DNA from 3 places in the Neobacillus sp. PVCKKU3 genome. Region 2 is predicted to be linked to each of the others. Evidence: predicted binding sites of a transcription regulator. Region 2 holds the regulator's gene; each other region holds the start of a gene.
The links. The regulator Rex, encoded in region 2, represses fermentation and respiration genes when NADH is low (regulators of the CRP and FNR family bind a similar motif). The targets are predictions, from matches to a motif close to TTGTGAAATATTTCACAA.
Positions count from the first base shown of each region.

Region 1 (7,220 bases), on a different contig from region 2:
AAAGAAGGAGGCCCGTTATGAAAGACAAAATTGTGATTATTACAGGTGCAAATTCCGGGATTGGAAAAGCGGCTGCCTATAAATTTGCATCAGAAGGCTATCATGTAATTATGGCTTGCCGCAATATGAAGATTAGTACCGCCGTACAAAGAGACATAATTGAAGCCACCAAAAATACCGATGTCGATCTGATGGAGCTTGATGTTTCTTCCTTTGATTCTATTCGCGCATTTTGCACAGTTTTTAAATCCAAATACCCGCGGTTGGACATCCTCATCCACAACGCCGCCTACTTAAATCACGGTGTAAAAGAATATAAACTTAGTACCGACAATATCGAATTATCTTTCGCTACGAATACATTTGGTCCCTTTTTAATGACTCATTTATTGGCCGATCATCTTGAAAAATCACCAGACCCGAGAATCCTCCATGCTTGTACGACAAACATCAAAAATTTCTTCGACCCGAAAAGGAAGATTGAGTTTAACAATTTGCGTGGAGAACTGAAGGACACCCGGCCTTATAGCACTTATAAGATGTATGGTGATTCAAAAATGGCACTATTAATGCTGACCTTCAAAATGGCAGAAGAATTGAAAAACAGAGGGATTAAAGTTAACGCCCTGCAAATTAATCGTGTAAAACTTTCAAAAGAGACGATTGAAAAAATGAATTCTGTTTGGAAAGTATTTGCAAGGGTACAAAATCTTACGAATCCCCTACCATCAGGCATGGCCGATACCTATTTTCACATTTGCACATCAGATGAATTTAAGGATGTGACCGGGCAGCTTATCAACCATAAGAGAGAAATTGTTAAACCAGCAATAAGCGAAAAGGGCTTTACTCAATTGAAAAACATATTCGGCTTAAGCACTTATCCCAGGTACGCAATAGATCCTCAAAATGTTGAACAGATATGGCGGTTGAGCACGACGCTTACTTCCAATCAAACATATTAAAGAAACATTCGATTTAAGGCTGAAATATACAGTTTATATCTGTATATTTCAGCCTTTTCTATTTTACATAGATAATAGTTTTTTCTAAAAAAGCCATCCTAAAGAAGAAAACGCTGCTTCCGAATTCCAATGTTTTTGAACCCTATACTACCTATAATTGAAGGGAGATTTAGCTGTGAAACTGTATCAAGTAAGAAAAGGGCAATTTGTGTACTATAACAACGAGCTACACAAGGTATATGGTGTAAAACCAATGTATAAATTCTCCGTTCATCTTATAAAGCTAAGAGATTTAACACAGCATATAACCAATGCAGCGAGTGTGGAGAGATATATACCGAAGGAAAATGACAGTTTTATTTTTGATCATAAAGTATACACACTCCGGAACAATCAAAGACCTCAGGCTGGAGACTATATTTTAATTAATAATCCCGACCCCGATACCCTGGATCATTATTCTTTAAATGAAATTGAAGTGGTTGAAACTGTTGATAACAAAGGGGTCATTACAAACGATTTGGATGGTATCAAACATAACGAATATTTATTGATGGTACCTGGCCGTGCTCCCGACAGTCATCCTATCGATTATAAAGACATTGCAAATCTTGATGAAGACTTTGATGACGCTATCCCGCAAATTGTTCATCCATATGGGGAGCTATCAGCACAGTTGGGAGACATTTATAAAAAGAAGGATAATGATGTATTAATAGAGGCTATGGTGATTGCGATTAAAGGACAAACCATTTATCTTGGCGGCGGGTTAGAGGTGCCGCATGAAGAGTTGATGAATACAGATAAGTGGGAATTTCAATACAACCCTTTTAATAACTGACCGAGCTAAATCTATTTAAATAAGTATTCATCAATTGCAGGAGGTTTCCATGGAAAAGTTTAAAGAAAATAGTGTATTTATTATCTCTTTATTGCTGACCCTCATTTTTATTATCTGGGGAGTTTTTTTTACAGATAATCTTACCAAAGTTACCAACGCCGTTTATAATGGCTCCATTGATTATCTGGGTTGGGTTTATCTTGGTGCCACTCTATTCTTTGTCTTTTTTTCTATCTACTTGTTGTTTTCAAAGTATGGGAATATCCGGCTGGGAAGGAGAACTGATAAGCCTGATTTCTCTACCGCTTCTTGGCTGGCAATGCTGTTCGGTGCTGGTATGGGGGTCGGAATTGTATACTGGAGCGTCGCTGAACCAGTAACCCATTACACAGCTCCTCCGTACGGGAAAGGTTATACGATTGACGCAGCCAACACCGCAATGAAATATACATTTTTCCATTGGGGCCTGCACCCATGGGCCATCTACACTGTTATTGGGTTAGCCCTTGCTTTTTTTCAATATAATAAAAGGCTCCCTGCAGCGATCAGTTCAGCGTTCCATCCAATTTTGGGCGACAGGATTTACGGCCCGATTGGCAAAACGATTGATATCCTGTCCATCTTTGCAACAGTCTTTGGGATTGCAACCTCCTTGGGGCTTGGGGCGATGCAGGTTACTGCAGGTATGCATGACATATTTGGCATTCCTAATACATTATTTATCCAGTTGATTGTCATTGTGGTCGCAACAGTCCTTTTTATTATTTCCATTAATACAGGCCTGGAAAGAGGAATTAAATACTTATCCAATGCAGCCATCATCTTTTCAGTGGCAATCCTTGTGCTGATTATGTTTGTCGGTCCAGCCCTAACCGTTATTAAAGTCTTTTTTAATACAACAGGCCTGTATTTAAGTGACTTTATACATATGAGTTTACGGTTAAGTCCTTTTGGAAAAGGTGAGAAATGGATTGCTTCGTGGACCTTGTTTTACTGGGCTTGGTGGATAGCCTGGGCGCCATTTGTCGGCATGTTTATCGCCCGGGTGTCCAGAGGGAGGACGATAAGGGAATTTGTTATTGGCGTTTTAATTGTTCCGACACTTGGAACCTGTCTCTGGATGTCCGTTTTTGGCGGTTCAGCACTTGAGCTTGTTCAACATTCTGGAAACCATGATTTGGCAAAACATATCGCCGAAAATGTGTCCTTGTCCATATTTATTTTCTTCGACCACCTACCATTAAGTTCCTTGTTAAGCATTTTAGGTTTCGCGGTAGTAGCTATTTATTATATAACTGTTGCCGATACCGCGACCTTTGTATTGGGGATGCTTAGTGAAGGTGGAACGTTTAATCCTTCTAACAAAATAAAAATGACATGGGGTGTCATCCAATCTGCTTTAGCTGCTGTTCTGCTGCTCGCGGGCGGTTTGGAGGTTTTACAAACTGCTTCCATTGCAGCCGCACTTCCATTTGCCATAATCATGCTCGCCATGTGCTACTCCTTGCTGACAGGCCTAAAAAAGGAAGCTGAAATGCAACAAGGCAATAAAAGAAGCACGCAGCACTATAGCCTAAAGAACGAAAATAGTTGATTAAATAATAAGTAAATTTGTTCGGCAAAAGACTCCTTCAGACCGAATTCCCCCTATGTTTTTTATGATAAATATCACAAGATTATCAGCACTTTTAGCGTATGCTTTAAGAAGTGATAATGAGATGTGACTTGAAGCCATCATGGATTTATAAGATTCTCAGATGCATGGTGAAGGAAGAATGAGGAGGGGTTTGACGATGGAGGCTTCGAAAGTTGTATTAAGTGCCCCGCTGCAACAATTAAAGGACGAGCATGTATCGCTTCGGGCAGATATGGACCTTATCTCTGAGATTTCTGAAGAGATAGAATTCAATTCAGGTTCTGCTGTGGTACATCTATTTGCGAAATTGTACGGGCGGGTTTTGTCTTTCCATGATAATCTGATGGAACATTCCAAACGTGAAGAGGAAGGATTGTTCCCTATGATGACCCGCCGCCTCGGGGAGAATGACAGAACAATCGAAACGATGGAATATGAACATGATAAGGCAGAGCAGCATCTAAAGGATTTTCTAACTGAAGCCGCCCTGACTGGCTTGGATATTAATGAAGACGATGCGCAATCGATTACAGTTTATGCTGTCCAAGCGCTTGCTATCTTAACACAACACTTTGCTAAAGAAGAAAAAATGCTGTTTCCATTGGCAGAGAATATACTGTCGGTTGGCGAGAAAGAGGAACTTGAACGACTGCTTCAGATGCGATAAGCAAGCAGCGGTTTTTGACCAAACATTAATCCACTAAATCAAAGGCCCTATCCAGTTTTAATTTGGATAGGGCCTTTGATTTTACTCTAAAAATGAAGGCGAACGCTCTTACTTTTTGTATCCTAAATTTGGAATCGCATTCCAGCGCTGACTTAAATAGCGCACCACCATTTTTGGTTCTCTGGCACGGGTAAAGATACCTTTTTTGTTACCTTGGACACGCATAATGCCAAATTTTGTTTGGAAATCGGCGAAGTTCCATAATTGTTCACCGACAAAGTTAGGAATTTCATCAAATACCTTGCTGTTCATGCGGTAATAATCTTCTTGGTATTCCTCGCTGAATGGCTCGCCAAGTGCACTATGGAACCCGGCTACCGTATCCGCACCATATTCGGTGTACATAATTGGTTTATCTGGGTATTTTTCTTGCCATTCTAGCAGCTCTTCGCGAGTCTTTTCTTCAGCCGTCTTCAAGTCGCCATGTTGTACATACCAGCCATAGTAGCGGTTTAAGGCAATTACATCAACCAATTCTGTACATTTGTCAGCCTTTGGCGTTGCCATCATGATGCCAACATACGTACACGGACGCTTTTGTGGGTCTAATTCGCGAGCCAGATTAAATAACGGTTCAAAATACTCGTAAGAACCTTTTGAATAAGTGGCTGCCTCGTTGGCAATAGACCACATGACGACACAAGCATGATTTTTATCGCGGTCGATCAGCTCGCGAATGACCTGTTGATGAGCCTCAGCAGTCCTCAACTTTTCCCAAGTATCGTCTTCAAACTCGCCTTTTTCTAAAATCGATACATCAAAAGTGAAGGATAACATTAATCCAACTGCCGGTGTTTCGTCAATCACGACAATTCCTTCACGGTCGCAAAGGCGCATCATTTCTTCGGAATATGGATAATGTGATGTCCGGAATGAGTTGGCGCCCATGGCTTTCATCAAATTAATATCGTGCACATTATAGACTTCGTCAAGGCCACGGCCGCGGACATGTGTATCTTCATGCTTTCCAAAGCCTTTGAAATAGAATGGTTCGCCATTGATTAAGAATTTGCCGCTTTTTACATCTATCTTACGGACACCAAACTGTTCTTCATAGACATCTTCCACTTCGCCATTGTTAAGCCCCTCGACTTTAGCTCTATAGAGATAAGCATTGAGCGGCTGCCATAAATGAACGTTCTCGATTACCGCATTTACATCGGTTCCGGAAGCTTGGGCGACAGTAATGCCTTGTTCATCAAGAATGGTAACCCGCACTTCATCGAAATTTCCGCCAGTTTTAATTGAAATTTGTATATCTGCTTTCTTAGCAGCTAAATCCACATTCGGTACAATCACAATATCGTCAATATAATTCACTGGGGTTGAATAAATTTTGACAGGACGATGCAGCCCTGCGTAGTTAAAGAAGTCAAAGTTTTCATCGACTTTACGGATGATCTTTCCATTTTCATCTGTCTTTTCACTATAATTTCCTACTGGCAATGCGGTATAATCCAACAAATTGCTTACACGAACAGTTAAACGGTTCGCCCCTGGAACTAAGAATTCATTAATCTCAGCTTCAAATGGAGTAAAACCGCCTTTATGTTGGGCAGCGAGTTTGCCATTCACATACACCCAAGCTTCATGGGTAGCAGAGCCAAATCGCAATACTAATCGTTCATCACGCAAGGCTTTGGCAACGGTAAATTCTCTTTCATACCATACATACCCACTATGCTGGCGAATTTCTGGTGATACCGCTTGATCATTAAAAGAAGCCGGAACTGCCATGGACTCACCTGTTGGGAGCGGTTGGTTTACATCTACTTCTTTTACTTCATCATCAATCATAAATTTCCAAATACCGCTTAGATCCATGACCACGCGGCTATCCGTAGAAATTGGATATAACATGTTCCTTCTCCTCCATTCATATACAGGAAAATTTCCCTCATACCAAATTATTTACTAATAGACAATTAAAATTCATTTTAGATAACCCCAATTATGAAAGGGCTTTAAATTGATTATAATAAATCATTTCAATTGATAATCGTAATATTTTTACTATATTAGTAATTATTTTGCTATTTCTTATATTTCAATGTACATTAAATTTGGAAGGTGATTTTTTGTGGGAACTATGAACTATCAAAATTTCATAAAAATTAGCTACGTACTTCATTCGATTACCAAAATAGATATCCGTTTATATGACCAAGATGGAAAGTCGATTTTCCAACTAATCAACCATACTATTCCATCTGTTTTGGTTCATCCTGACAATGAGATTACTCATATCCATGATATCCTGCATAGCAATGAATCCAATCGATACTATCACTATATTAGCCCGTTTGGTCTTGAGTATATTGCTGCCGGTATTTGGAGATGCCAATCTTTTTATGGAAGCATTTTAATCGGTCCGTTGATTTCGAGTATTACGGTTATCGATCGGATCAAAGATATTATTTCAAAAAACAATCTCCCTATTGGTGAACGAAGGCAATTGGAACAATTTTATCAATCTTTGCCGATTTTAAATGATACAGAATATAAAGATGTCGGGGAACTTTTGGTTCATCTTGGTGTTCAAGACTTTACCCATTCGCAGCAGATTCCCTCAGATACACTTATACCTGCCCTGAAACCAGATATTCAAAAAACAAATATCGAGGAGAGCAGGGAAATAATCGAACAAAGATACCAACAGCAGAATAAACTGATGGATGCTATTACGAAAGGAAATAAGGCTGAAGTTACCCACTTAATCAATCCGATGACAGACCTAGTGGCGTTTTCTGATAGAGTACCTGGAAGTCCCATTCGGTCCTCCAAGAATATCGGATTTGTTTTCAATACTATGTGTAGAGTGGCTGCTGAAAGAAGTGGCGTCCATCCCGTGTATCTGGATAACATTTCAGAACGATTTGCAATTTTGATTGAAAGGACGACGACGCTTTCCCATTTGACAAAGTTATTTGTGGTCATGGTGAATGAATATTGCGATCTTGTCGCTGCTTTTGCCACCGGCCATTACAGCCCAATGGTGAAAAACACAGTGGATTATATTTTGCTGAATTTAGGCAGTCCATTGACCCTTCA
Region 1 covers NZ_JBLVQN010000039.1:228-7,447, forward strand. Annotated here, with positions in the region: gene ACNQGS_RS22125 (SDR family NAD(P)-dependent oxidoreductase) at 18-965, shown strand; gene ACNQGS_RS22130 (hypothetical protein) at 1,141-1,806, shown strand; gene ACNQGS_RS22135 (glycine betaine uptake BCCT transporter) at 1,856-3,400, shown strand; gene ACNQGS_RS22140 (hemerythrin domain-containing protein) at 3,600-4,109, shown strand; gene uidA (beta-glucuronidase) at 4,218-6,029, opposite strand; gene ACNQGS_RS22150 (helix-turn-helix transcriptional regulator) at 6,259-7,220, shown strand, end outside.
Region 1: the regulator Rex is predicted to act here: its motif matches at 3,463-3,480, upstream of ACNQGS_RS22140 (hemerythrin domain-containing protein).

Region 2 (7,220 bases):
AAGGACATTTCCACTACCAATTTCACTCAAATTGTCCTTGATACCGTCTATCAAGGACATTTCCCTTCCTGATTTCACTCAAATTTCCTCAATACCGTCTATAATGTTTCGCCCAGCTCCATTAATTGACCTCTGTTAGAGCTATCAGCTGGTAAGCCTTAAAGAATTCATCACAAAACGCATCCCATTCCGCAGCAGCGTCCATCGAGGCTTCGCTTACTTCACCTAAAACAGGCCGCCCCAGTAGGTCTTCAAGTTGATCAGAAAACTTTTTAATTGTCTCCCCAGCGGCTCCCTCAAGAACGCTGGCCACAAACTCAGCAGGTGAATACCAGTCAGAAACCCTGCCCAAATCGCGGTAGATTTGTGTTAAAAGCAGATTACGCGGTCCCTCCCACTGTTCGTTTACGACCACATCGCGGAAGATACGCGGCAGCGACGAAAATTCCTCCATCACTCCATGGCCGGCAAACACGGAGATAGCCTCCCGTAAAATTTCCGCTCCCTCATTCGTTGCACAGATTTTCTGCAGCAAGACAAGTTCACGCAGATTAAATAACTTTTTCCTAACATCAATTGGATGGTCCGATTTAATTCCTGGATTAAGCGGCTTATCCAGTTGCAAGAAAAGATTATAGATTTTGAATGCCCCCGCCGTCGTTCGCTCAGCGGCATGCTGGATTCGTTTCAACTTGCTTGCTGCGAGTGGATAGTCTTTTACCTTCTTTCCAAAAACACTTCGGAAATCGCTGTACAAGTTTGCCTCCCGAGAGGCCCTCAGCATAAACCCGGCACAGGCAATCCCAATTTCCAACCTCGACAAGGTCAATACAATTCCGACTGCAACTGCAATCCCTTTATCCTTTGGACCGATTGGATAGGCACGCGCCCCCTTATATTGAATCTCCCCTGTTGGCAGCTCGGCTGTTCCCAGCTTCCATTTGATCCGATTTATCTCGTACCCGTTGCGTTTCTCCTTCTCCTTATCCCCCGGAAGCCAGGAAGGTACGATAAATGTTGAAACTTTGTCAGTTCCCGATATTTTTGCCGTCACCACAGAATAATCGGCATGCGCCGCAGAACAGAAAAACTTATTCCCATACAAACGATAATACTTGCCTTCCGGAACCGCCTCCAAAACATTAGCCGGCAAATCAGAACCACCCTGGATTTCTGTCATAAATTGAGCGCCAATGGCGAATTCGCCGTTTAGCCCTTCTTTTGTATGATGTAATATAACTTGAAGTTCTGGATATTCTTCATCCGGAAATTGGTCAAGCAAAGCCACTAAACCATGTGTACATGTCAGCGGACAGGTCACTCCCGCCTCACCCAGCTGATGGATCAGCATTCTTTTCACAAAGCTTTCCCAAGGTGTCATGTTACTGGAAAAAAGACCTTCTCCGAAAATTTCATTCTCTAATTGATGAACTTCTTGAGGACGAACAATCCGGTCAATCCGATGATTAAAAGCATCAAAGTGAAGCATATAGGGGCGGACTTCCGGTCTGGCAATTCTTTCGGCTAACCGGTTCCATTTTGCAGATACTGTTGCTGAAAAGGATAATAGTTTTTCGTGGATTTGGCTGTGCTGAGAACCCGTAAATTTCTTTACCGCTTTTTGTAAAAACGGTTCATCACGGTACCAATCAAGGTTGTCACGTTTTTCGAGAAATTCATCAAAGCTGTAAGAATTTTTTCCTCTTGCTTCTGTCTCTTGGGAAACATGCTTCATAAAAACGCCACTCTCCTCATGAATAATAATTCATAATTTTCAATTTAATCTTAAATGTAAGGATATGGAAACGTCAAATATAAGTAGAAAAACAAAAAAAGAGGCTGAATAATTCAGACCTCTTCTTTATTGGTGCACCCTTCTATGACGGTATTGGTTCCACTGAAAATGAATAAAGCATCCGATGCAAAAACCTAGAATTGCCACAAAGGCAGCCACTGCGACAAGAATCGTGAACACATAGCCAACACCATTCCAACCCAGCAGGAATCCTACAAATCCAATTCCCAAACACGATACGGCAAGTTTTTGATTAAATTGCTGCTGCTCCCAATCCTCGGGGATATAAGCCTCTGGTTCCTTTCTTAAAAATAGTTTTGCTATTTGCATAATCGGATTAAATCCGAATAAAAGACCAGACATACCGGCAACAAACGGCACTAACAAAAACCATTCCTGACCGGATAACCATGTTAACACAACACTTAAAACAATCGTCCACTGGTTTGTTTTCACTAGCGGCCGTGGGATTGAACGAACTGTTTCTGTCATTTTAATTCCAACCTTTCCTATTGGATTACAATAATTACTTGTGTATTCATTTTACCCGCTTCCACTCCCTTTGTATAGTGATCTGGTTAGGAAAATGTTTCAAAACGAAAAAATGGGCCTCTCACCATTTTGGCGAGAAGCCCATTGATTATTTATTCTTCTACTTCGTCGTTTGGATAATGCTTTAAAAAGTAAACAAGTGATTGCAGCTCCACCGCCAGGTCAATATGATGCACGCGGATCGATGAAGGTACATTCAGTCTTGCTGGAGTAAAGTTTAAAACCCCTTTTACATTCGTATTCACAAGCTTGTCTGTGATTTGCTGAGCAACCGGAGCCGGCACCGTCAAAATCGCCACCGAAATATTTTCCTCGATCAAATACTGTTCTATATCGTCCATCGAATAAACGGGAACATTGCCTATCGAACCGCCAATTTTTCCGGGGTCCACATCGAAGGCGCAAGCGATTTTTGTATTATTATTTTTTAAAAAATTGTAGTGTAAAAAGGCTGTGCCGAGATTACCCACCCCGATTAACGCTACCTTTGTTAATTCATCTTGATCAAGAGTTTTCCGGAAAAACGATAACAAATAGTTTACGTTATAGCCGTACCCCTTTTTCCCAAGGGCCCCGAAATAAGAGAAATCCCTGCGAATAGTGGCCGAGTCCACCTTTACTGCTTCACTCAATTCTGCAGATGACACCCTCTGCTTGCCAGAGGAATGAAGGTTTTGTAAAAATCGATAATATAAGGGCAGCCGCTTTGCTGTTGCCTGTGGTATTTTCATCGTTTCATTGGACATATTTCTCCCACCCTTCAATTTTAATGGATATATTAGATTTCTCTTCTAAAATCACCGTTTTTGCCGCCGGTTTTTTCCACCAGAAAGGTTGGTCCAATTACCATCCCTTTATCAACTGCCTTACACATATCATAGACGGTCAGGGCACAAACAGAGGCAGCTGTTAGCGCTTCCATCTCAACCCCCGTACTGCCTTTTGTTTTCACTGATGCAGCAATATGCAGTGTATATTGTCCCTGCCCGGCCTGCTCCCATGAAAAACTAATATTGATACCTGTTAATGGAATCGGGTGGCACATTGGAATGATATCCCATGTCTTTTTCGCTGCCATCACTGCAGCAACCTGGGCAACTGCTAAGACATCGCCCTTTTTCATTTCGTGGTTTGTGATTTTTTCATAAATTTCAGTGCTTACTGTTATGCTAGACTGGGCTGTTGCTGTGCGTGCCGTTTCCGGCTTCTCGCTGACATCGACCATCTTGGCCCGGCCTTCTTCATTAAAATGAGTAAATTCAGCCATAAAAAAAATCCTCCTACAAAAAATAATACAATATTTTTTTGTCCATGTGTGTGAAACTTTGAACTAACAGTATATTTTTTTATAATTCCATTAAAAATTTCACTTCATTGCCGACATTCGGGTTATACGGTAAACTAGTCGTAAGGTAATAGAGGTGAAAAAAATGATTTTATTACAGGTTAACCAACTACAAAAATATTATGGTGCTGAACTTATTTTATCGAATATAAAACTGGAATTACAAACCCGTGACCGTGTTGCCCTTGTCGGACGCAATGGAGCGGGGAAATCAACGTTATTGAAAATCATCGCCGGCGAAATGGGCTATGACGGCGGCGAAATCATCAAACCAAAGGATGTTACCGTTGGTTATTTGGCGCAAAATACGGGTTTGGAGTCCAATTTGTCCATTTGGGAGGAAATGCTGACGGTTTTTGAGAACCTGCAGGCGATGGAAAAATCGCTCCGGAAGCTGGAGAAGCAAATGGCCGATCCTGCTGTTTTCGGGGACCCAGGAAAATACGAACGGGTATTAAAGGAATATGATGAATTGCAAATAAAGTTTAAAGAGCAAGGCGGCTATCAATATGAAGCTGATATCCGTTCTGTATTGCATGGGTTAAATTTTTCTGATACTACGTTAATGATTTCAAGTCTAAGCGGCGGACAAAAAACGCGTCTTGCGCTAGGCAAACTATTACTGACAAGACCTGATATTTTAATTTTGGACGAGCCAACCAACCATTTGGATATCGAAACCCTTTCCTGGCTGGAGCAATATCTGCAGGGCTATGATGGCGCGATTTTAATTGTTTCGCATGACCGCTATTTTTTGGATAAAGTGGTTACAGAGGTGTATGAACTATCACGCCGCCTGATTCAGCGATTCACCGGTAATTATAGCACTTATCTTGAGCAGAAAGCTGCCAATTATGAACGCGACATGAAGCTTTATGAAAAGCAGCAGGAGGAAATTGCCGCGTTAAAGGATTTCATCCAGCGCAACATCGCACGGGCCACTACTACTAAGAGAGCGCAAAGCCGGCGGAAGAAGCTTGAAAAAATGGAAATCATGGATCGCCCATCAGGGGATGAAAAATCTGCTTCCTTCTCATTTGAAATTGAGCGGCAAAGCGGCAATGATGTACTGACTGTTGATTCGCTTGCTGTCGGCTATGATGGAGAGAAGGTTTCCGAGGATATTTCCTTTCGTGTGTATAAAGGCGACAGCATTGCCCTTGTCGGCCCTAATGGAATCGGGAAGTCGACCCTTTTAAAAACAATTATTAAAAAGCTTCCCGCTTTGGCTGGAACTATTCAATACGGAACCAATTTGTCCATCGGGTATTACGATCAGGAACAAGCCAACCTAACCTCCAATAAACGGGTCTTAAACGAACTATGGGATGAATATCCACTGAAACCGGAAAAGGAAATCCGTACGGTGCTTGGGAATTTCTTATTTTCCGGTGACGATGTGCTTAAAAATGTTTTGTCATTAAGCGGCGGCGAAAAAGCCCGCCTAGCCCTTGCCAAGCTAATGCTCGAGAAAGCAAATTTATTAATATTGGACGAACCTACCAACCATTTGGATTTGGACAGCAAGGAAGTACTTGAGAATGCCCTAATTGATTATCCAGGTACTATTTTGTTTGTCTCACACGACCGTTATTTTATTAACAGAATCGCAACCAAGGTACTAGAATTAAGCCCCGAGGGCAGCACTGAATACCTCGGCGACTACGATTATTATGTGGATAAAAAGCTGGAGCAGGAGGAACTTACGGCACTTGCATTGGCTGCCTCCCAGAAGAAGGTTTCTGCTTTAGAGCCTGCTGAAAAAAACAGTTATCAACAGGATAAAGAAACGAAAAAACTGGAACGCCAGCGAAAACGCAAATTGGAAGAAATCGAGGAACGCATTTCGGAGCTTGAAGAAGAGATTCAGAATTATGAACAGCAATTATGCGAGCCAGAAGTTTTTCAGGACCATGAAAAGGTTTTAGAGATTAATTTAAAAAATGAAAAGGCTAAGGCCGAGCTTGACGAATTAATGGAAGAATGGGCCGAGCTGGCAGAATAATGTGGATAACCGGACTGTTGGAGTCCGGTTTTTTGTTGTGCTTATAATCCAAAAGGCCCAACTTTCCACAGAATTATTCACATTGTAAATGCCATTATTTCAGTTATTCAATTAACTTACCCACATTATCCACAAAAAAGTGTCAACTTATCCACATTATCAACATTACCCACTGAGTTATCCACAAGTCATTTGAATTTTCAACTTTTTCAAAAAAATCTTATCCACAAAATTGATATTTTTATATTAGCCAAAATTTAATCAAATGTTTGTTTAACTCTTAAAATGCCTATATTTTAAGCATTTGCCGTTTTCAATCAATCGTTTGATTAGTTTATTGTCAATACCAATTAAACGTTTGATTAGTTTATCAACCAAATCAATCAAACGTTTAATTAGATTTTTTAATTAAAAAGACCCTTCCTTGTTAGGAAAGGTCAGGTGTTATATGTTTCCATATCCAATCCAGGTATTGCGTTTAGTGATAAGTCTGCTCGAATTCCCTTTTCAAACATAACACTTCCGGCAGCGGCTATCATGGCTGCGTTGTCTGTGCATAAGGATAATGGAGGAATGACTAATTCAACATCCGCCTTATCTGAAAATGCCTTTTCCAGGGCTGCTCGAAGCCCCTTATTGGCTGCTACTCCTCCGGCCAATAATATTTGGTTGACGCCATATTCTGCAACGGCTCTTACGGTCTTCGTCACCAATACGTCAATGACACTTTCCTGAAAGCTCGCGGCCAGATTCTCCGGAGCAATCGTCTCACCACGCTGCTCGGCATTATGGACCGTATTAATGACCGCTGATTTTAAGCCGCTAAAGCTAAAATCATAGGAGCCTTCCTCCAGCCAGGCACGGGGCAAATCAATAGTCGGACTGCCTTCATGGGCCAAACGGTCAATATGCGGACCGCCTGGATATGGCAGACTCAACGTTCTTGCGACCTTATCATAGGCTTCACCCGCTGCGTCATCCCTTGTTTCGCCAATTACCTCAAATTGTCCATGCTCTTTCATGTAGACAAGCTCCGTATGGCCCCCTGAAACCACTAAAGCCAACAAAGGGAATTTCAGCTCTGTCACCAGCCTGTTTGCATAAATATGACCGGCAATATGATGGACTGGCACAAGCGGTTTATTATGAGCAAAGGCGAGTGCTTTGGCGGCATTGATGCCAATTAATAAGGCACCCACCAGACCTGGCCCTTCCGTTACCGCAACAGCATCAATTTCAGCAAAGGATAGATTCGCCTGCTTTAATGCCTCTTCTATCACGACCGTGATCTGTTCAACATGATGGCGTGAGGCAATTTCCGGTACGACCCCGCCAAACCGTTTATGACTTTCAATCTGCGAGGCAACCACATTGGCCGTTATCTCTCGGCCATTTTTGATAATCGCCACCGCCGTTTCATCACAGCTTGTTTCAATTCCTAATATCAACTGATCTTTTTTCATAAATTCACCCACATTACCAGCGCATCCTCCAAATTATCTGAGTAATAATTTTTCCGGATT
Region 2 covers NZ_JBLVQN010000067.1:1,722-8,941, reverse strand. Annotated here, with positions in the region: gene ACNQGS_RS27905 (acyl-CoA dehydrogenase family protein) at 122-1,735, opposite strand; gene ACNQGS_RS27900 (DUF4395 domain-containing protein) at 1,862-2,287, opposite strand; gene ACNQGS_RS27895 (redox-sensing transcriptional repressor Rex) at 2,440-3,093, opposite strand; gene moaC (cyclic pyranopterin monophosphate synthase MoaC) at 3,126-3,614, opposite strand; gene ACNQGS_RS27885 (ABC-F family ATP-binding cassette domain-containing protein) at 3,778-5,697, shown strand; gene tsaD (tRNA (adenosine(37)-N6)-threonylcarbamoyltransferase complex transferase subunit TsaD) at 6,135-7,160, opposite strand; gene rimI (ribosomal protein S18-alanine N-acetyltransferase) at 7,157-7,220, opposite strand, start outside.

Region 3 (7,220 bases), on a different contig from region 2:
AAATGTACAGCATAAATTAGAAAAGTTGAAATCAGATGAACGGAATCATAAAATTCGCATTTGCTTTGGGTCAAGGATGTTGTTCCATAAGCAATTTCATTTGGAAGAAAATAAATACAAGGACCATGGGCAGTGGAAAGAAAAGTGGATTGAGTCCAGAAGTTCCCAGTTTCTTGTGGTGGGTTCCAAAGATGAAACGTATGGAAATCAATCGGCCACCTATAACGTACAAAACGCCTTAAGACTCCGGGTGGCCGATCATTTTGATTCGAAATATGGCAAATATATCACCTTTCCAGAAGTGCATTTTCCCTATGGCCAAGAGGCCATTGATCAGGCAAAGATTCCCTATATGGGCTTCACCCGAAACGGTAAACCGCAAAAATACTTCTCCTCCATTACCTATCGTTTTTTGAAACAGGAAAAAGGGTGGTATGTGAATGCAACAGTTGAAAAAGAGACTCCAAAAATAGGAACATCCAACCTGAATGGATTGATTGGAATCGACCTCAATGCAGGATTTTTGTCTATTTGCGAAATTGACCGGTTTGGTAACCCAATCAAAAGCTGGACAGTGGATGCTCCGATGTATTGCCGGAGAAAAGAACAGATACAAGCTACTTTAAGCGATGCGTTAAAGGAAATTCTGTCCTATGCCGTTTCCGTACAAAAAGATGTCGTGATCGAGAAATTGGATTTTTCCAAAAAGAAAGCTAGTTTAAGAGAAATGGGCCCTAAATTTGCGCGGATGCTTTCGGGGTTTGCCTATTCCTCCTTTCAACAATTAATCGAATCAAAAGCAAATAAAGGGGGAGTAAGAATCAGAAAAATAAACCCCGCCTATACGAGCCAAATTGGGCAGATGAAATTTATGGCGCGTTACGGACTAAGTTCCCATGTTTCCGCCGCTTGCATGATTGCAAGAAGAGGCTATTATTTTAAAACGGAAAAACCAAAATATGACTCTGTGCTGTCTTTCTCCAAAAAATTCGATAAACAAAAGGCTAATTTTCATAATTGGAGGTCGCTCACGAGACACTGGGGTTCATATTATCATTTTCAGGATAAGATTGAACTATTAAAAGTGGATATTTGAAAGGAAAAACAAGAGAAATTGGAGCAACGCTTCTTATTTACCTGAAAGGAAGACTAGGACCACGTACTCCAATTTTATAGGCAAGATTTGCAATAAATAGCGTGGTTTACAGCCAAACTAGAGTATCGAAAAGGTATCCTGTGACGTAGATCTCATTCGAAAGGATGAAGAAAATGGCACTGTGACGGAAACGATGAAGTTTGGATTGGTCGAAAGACTCATCCAGACGGATGTATCCATTCTAGTTTTAGGGCGTGATTCCCTAACGCGATTCGCAAAAAGCTCTGTTCGTTTTGCGTGCTAAATGGAAAAGCTACCATCCATTTAGAACATATAGATAGTAATATCCATAAATGTCTATATTTTTAGGAACGGCGCAAAGGTATTATTATTTGCTGAATATGGTTACGCTCAATTTGCCAATAATGTTAGACCGCTCAAATCGCCTGGAGATTTTAAAGGCTTAAAAATCAGATGTATTGGCGAAATTCCATCAGAACTAATAAAAGCATATGGAGGCTTCTCCAGTGTTTATGGGCGCCGGGGAAGTTTATATGGCATTACAGTTGATGGTGCAACATCTGGAACAACTATAAGGCATTAGATTCATTTGAGCTAACGGCTCTTCCGTTATATGTATTAATGAGCCAGATTTTATTAGTTTGCGGTGTAGGGAAAGATTTATATGAAATGGCAAGCAAATGGTTCAGACATTTACCGGGCGGGCTTGCGATAGGAACTATTTTCTGCTGTGCCATTTTTGCTGCTATTTCAGGCTCTAGTGTGGCAACGGCTGTAACGGTTGGTTCAGTGGCTATTCCAGAAATGGTTAAACGAGGCTATACGAAAAGATATGTTTTAGGTTTAGTAGCCGCAGGTGGCACCTTAGGGATTTTGATCCCGCCAAGCGTTCCGATGATTCTTTATGGAAATATCACTGGAGAATCTGTAGGCAAACTTTTCATTGCAGGTATTGTACCTGGATTACTCCTTACATTACTTTTCACCATTTTCGCCTCCTGGCAGACAAGACATATTAAGGAAAAGGCGGCCACATGGGCGGAAAGATTCGAAGCCTCCAAAAAGGCTGTATGGGGGTTAGTCCTGCCAATTATCATTATCGGCGGTATTTATTCAGGCCTGTTTACACCAACTGAAGCGGCGGCAGTGGGGGTAGTCTTTAGCTTATTAGTCGCTGGATTAGCCTATAGAAATTTAACGTTTAAAAATATGAAAGAAATCTTATTTTCAACCGTTCAAACCAATGCAATGATTCTTTTCATTATTGTTGGTGCTATGCTGCTTGGCTTTATTTTAACGGTTCTAAGAATCCCACAAACCATTACCGAAATGGCTACATCATGGGATGTTTCTCCTTGGGTCATTTTTATATTAATAAATATCGTATTGTTGATTCTAGGTTGTTTCTTGGAGACGGTTTCCATTATCGTGATTACTGTACCAATTTTATATCCAATTATTACATCTTTAGGTTTTGATCCAATATGGTTCGCTATTATTTTGGTTATTAATATGGAATTAGCATTAATTACACCACCTGTCGGACTGAATTTATTCGTATTAAAGGGTGTAGACAAATCCGCCTCTATGTCAGAAATTACTCGTGGTGTCTTTTCATATGCCATTATCATGATACTATTCATCGGACTGCTTGCGATATTCCCAGAAATAGTCACATTCCTTACTAAAACGGGGAATATAAAATAAGGAACAAACTTGACCGGCATCTTTAGGATGCCGGTTTTTGTGTAACGGATTGGATTTACTGGAAAAAACCGATAACAACACGATTAAAGTAAAAATTCTAATCTATTTAAAGTTTAGGGGCGATATTCATCAATCCAGATGGTTGAAAATGACCCCACGAGCAACAGTTAAAGTCACTTATCCGAAATATAGCGAATACTGAATAAACACAATTATTTAATGACCCAATGTGGCTTTTTTTATTGACAAACCGGCCTGTTTCGTGTCACAAGAAAGAAGTAAAATTCTAGACTTTTGCTTAATACAAGTATAATGAAGAAAAGTTTACAAATAGGCAAATATCTATTCCTCTGTAAATAGGGACACATACACTATTTTTGAAACAATTTGAGGAGGAGATATAAAATGGAAAGACTATTCTTTGGAAGTGGTATGGGTTATGGTATGGGATATGGAGGCTACCCTGGTTATGGTATGGGATATGGAGGATATCCTGGTTATGGTATGGGATATGGAGGATATCCTGGTTATGGTATGGGATATGGAGGATATCCTGGTTATGGTATGGGTTATGGAGGGTACCCATTCCATCACGGATTTGGCGGTTACCCGTTCCATCACGGGTATGGCGGCTATCCATTCCATTTAAATTTTTGAGCAAATGTTTAGTATCAAGACGCAAAAAACAATTGCAAAATTGGTTAAACAGCTAAATCAATAATATAAATGAAAGCAAATAGGATTAGTTTGATTGTAATATATAATAGTCCTAGCTACTTGGGGTTAAAGATCCAGCTGCCATTTTTGGTGGCTGTTTCTTATCAAGCAAACGGAATTCTTATGTTAAAGATGGTATGTCTGCGGCAATCCCGTTTTCTTATTCTAACAGGGCAGGTTGAAGAATCAATTAATGGTTAACGTTGCATTTGACCAAAAATTGTGAAGCAGGAGGAGTTATCTCCCCCATAGCCTTGTGATATTAAGTGGTACTATAACTCGTCCGTTTATTTGTTTATGAATGATTGGGTTTTTAAAAGGATCATATTCCTCACTATCATTAACAGAGGAACGCGCCCGAACATCTATACCTAATATGCTTCGGATTCCATTGCTGTTTGTCATTTAATCGTCTCCTTCTATAGGTATTGATGTAATTATTTTCTTCTAAACAATAAAAAATACCTAAAAGAAGATGAATAATTTAAAGCAAAAGTGCTCCTTATTTGACCTAAATCGCGAAGTAAAAAAGAAGCGTTTTAAGGCGCTTCAATTAAAAACTTCTCATGTCCTATATTATGCATATGAAAAATTTATGTATTTGCTTCTACAATTTAAATATTTTCTTTGGGGTTGTAACAATATATTTATCATTGCGTCTTCTGTAAATTCCTTGTGGATAAAAAAAAGCATCAAATGATGCTTTTAGGGGGAAAAATATCAATGTCAAAACTACTGTCAATTCGGCACAATTTTTCGGAAAGGCACTAAAAACGAAATCCTTTAGAAAATTCACCTGGCTTTTTGTAAAGGCCTTTTAGCAACTTCATGCTCTTTCAAGTATTAAAAACATTGTAAGGTGAACCTAACCTGATCAAATTGCTTCATTGCTAATTCCTCTTTTTTTATACAAAAGTAAAGCAGCCCGCAATCTCCCCACATCACCCCTAAATCCTCTTCATCGGAGTCGATTTGGAACAATAATACCGGTTCCTTTTCTTCGTCGTAAAGCTCTTCAAACACATCGTTTTGCACATTAAATGGTTCGCCAAGCATGTAGTGAGTGGGGGAGGTGTTACCTTCTTCATCTTCCGGCTGCATTAATTCTTGACGAAAGTTCCAAAAGCGCTCTTCTTCGTCTTCGTTTTCAAATGTAAGATTAGCAGGATTTTCAGATATCGTAGAGATGTTCTTGAAATTCACCTGGAAAGCATTTAATGGATAATAGTCATCGGTGATCTCTGGATAATCTTTTCTTTTCAGTGTGGTCAAATCGCCATCAAAATAAAGGACTTTAAAGCATCCCTCATCCTCTTCAAAGCCCCAAGGCTGCTCAGCGACATCGTAAAAAAGATACAATATCCCGCTGTCGGGAAGCAAATAATCTTTATCAAATGGCTTAATTTCTTTTAGGTTAAATTGGCCGACAAACGTTAAGTAGCCTTTATCATATTTGGGGAATTCCATTTCATCAGGCAGATCTGGCAAACCGCCTAATTTCGAAGAACCAATTGGAATAAACGCTTCATCGACTTTTGTTTTTTCTATTTTAATGGAGCTCTTCAAAGCTGAGATAATATCTGTTTTTTTATGGTACAACTCATAATCACGAAGTAATGTCTCAATGTGCTGCATAAGACAGAATCCCCCTTTTTTGTTGCCGTTTTTTTAAATCCTATTAGTCAAAACAAACCTGCTATAAATCTATTATATAAAAAAACTTAAAGCTTGTTTGTTATGTTTTGGTAAATGCTGAAAAAGGTTGAAAATAGAAAAAGTAGGGGGTTCTATTCCTTACTGAGATGATTAACTTTTTTATTAATTTTAACAGCTGAATTTCTACTACATTCGTGTAACAAATAGTTTCATTTGTTAAAATTTTTTTGCTTTTGTTTGAATTTATTTTAAGAGATTGTTAAATCTTGAACAATCCTCCCTGAAGCCAAAATACATTTGCTATGCTGTGGATGTATCGAAACTAAATTGCGGAGGTGTTGTTAATGTTAGTAAATTGGTTAAGACAAAGCAAAACTGCATCTGGTATTTTAACTGTTCTTCGTTTATATCTTAGTTACGTTTGGCTCACGGCGGGGTGGCACAAATTATCAAGCGGAGATTTTGACGCTTCGGGATTTTTAAAAGGTGCAATCGCTAACCCAGTTAAAGGTCCTGACGGTGCGGTGGTTTTTGGATGGTATGTTGATTTCTTAAAACACGTTGTATTGCCTAATGCCCATATCTTCAATACGATTATTCCTTTAGGTGAATTTCTTGTTGGTTTAGGATTATTACTAGGATGCTTAACAACAGCTGCCATGTTCTTTGGTCTATTGATGAACTTCTCTTATTTATTTGCTGGAACGATTTCTTCGAACCCATTAGATATTTTATTGGGAGTTCTAATCCTATTTGCAGGCGCTAATGCTGGAAGAGTCGGACTAGACGGCTGGATAAAGCCATTCATTAGAAAAACAGTACTTAAACGCAAAGTAAAAGGCAACAACCAAACCGTGAAAGATAACCAATCAGTCATAGACAATAAACCTGTCAACCTAAATTAGATGCATGGGGACGGTTCTTTTGCATCATTTTCAGTCGTTTTCAGCTCCATTTGCTGGGGATGGAACCTGAACCGGCAATGTGGAATGGGACAAGAGAACCGTCCCTATGCATCATTCAAGAGGGAAAGCCCCCGTCACGAGTTTGAATGATGAAAAACTAATGTAAGAGGCATGTTTTCAGGCGGAGCATTAATTTAGCAGATTGAACAAACAGCAGCGTAATCGCTTGCTGTTTGTTCAATCTGTGAATCTAAAAAAGAGCTGCCATCAGGCGGCTTGAAAAAAATAAACACAGCATTCTCATCAAGAGTGCTGCGAGCCCTAATATTTTACCTTGAGTTGTCGCGAAATAAATCAATATACAGGTTTCCTTTTGATCCTACAACTGCGTAAGAAATTTCAGAGACCTGAACATTTCTCTTTTTCAATTCTGCCAAGAACCATTCTTTATCGTATTCGTGGTGAGGAAAATTCTTATCTAATATTTCTCCATCAATAACCAGTTCTACAGGAACCTTGCTTGGGGGTGGGACCAAATTTAGGTCCTTTCGCAATACATTTTGGTATTCCGCTTTTTTTAATACCGATAGAGAACCATTTACTTCTAAAATGGCACATTCCACTTCTTCTATATTAAAGATAACTTTCACTCGTAACGCCTGTGTAAGCATATCCAATGAAAAACCAATCTTCCTAATCGATTCCTCCAGGATTTTCCCCTCTTTAATTAAGAAAGTTGGTTGTCCTTCAATCCATTCTTTATAGCGGTGTTTTTTAACAGCGAGTGTATTCAATGTAAAAATAACGGTACCCATGATAACGAAAGAAAGGATAAAATACAGAAACTTAATATTTAGATTGAATGCTAGATTTCCTGCAAGGGTTCCCATTGTAATGGTAGCGATGAAAAGGTGATACGTTTTTTGGAATATGGTCTGTTTCCCAAGAATATGTACAAAAACCCATAGGATGATAAATGCTGTTAAGGTTCTAAAGATGATTTCTAAAGATCCTGGCATCGCTGTTCTCCCTTGCAAAAGTTAAAATGCTAATAGTTGGTATCTTAAGTTAAAGATATTATGTTCTTCCTGCAAGTGAATTATCCGTTTTAATCTAAT
Region 3 covers NZ_JBLVQN010000059.1:18,116-25,335, forward strand. Annotated here, with positions in the region: gene ACNQGS_RS26900 (IS200/IS605 family accessory protein TnpB-related protein) at 1-1,096, shown strand, start outside; gene ACNQGS_RS26905 (hypothetical protein) at 1,458-1,700, shown strand; partial or broken gene ACNQGS_RS26910 (TRAP transporter large permease) at 1,685-2,824, shown strand; gene ACNQGS_RS26915 (hypothetical protein) at 3,230-3,481, shown strand; gene ACNQGS_RS26920 (hypothetical protein) at 3,779-3,946, opposite strand; gene ACNQGS_RS26925 (YwqG family protein) at 4,385-5,176, opposite strand; gene ACNQGS_RS26930 (DoxX family membrane protein) at 5,542-6,102, shown strand; gene ACNQGS_RS26935 (DUF421 domain-containing protein) at 6,432-7,121, opposite strand.
Region 3: the regulator Rex is predicted to act here: its motif matches at 5,454-5,471, upstream of ACNQGS_RS26930 (DoxX family membrane protein).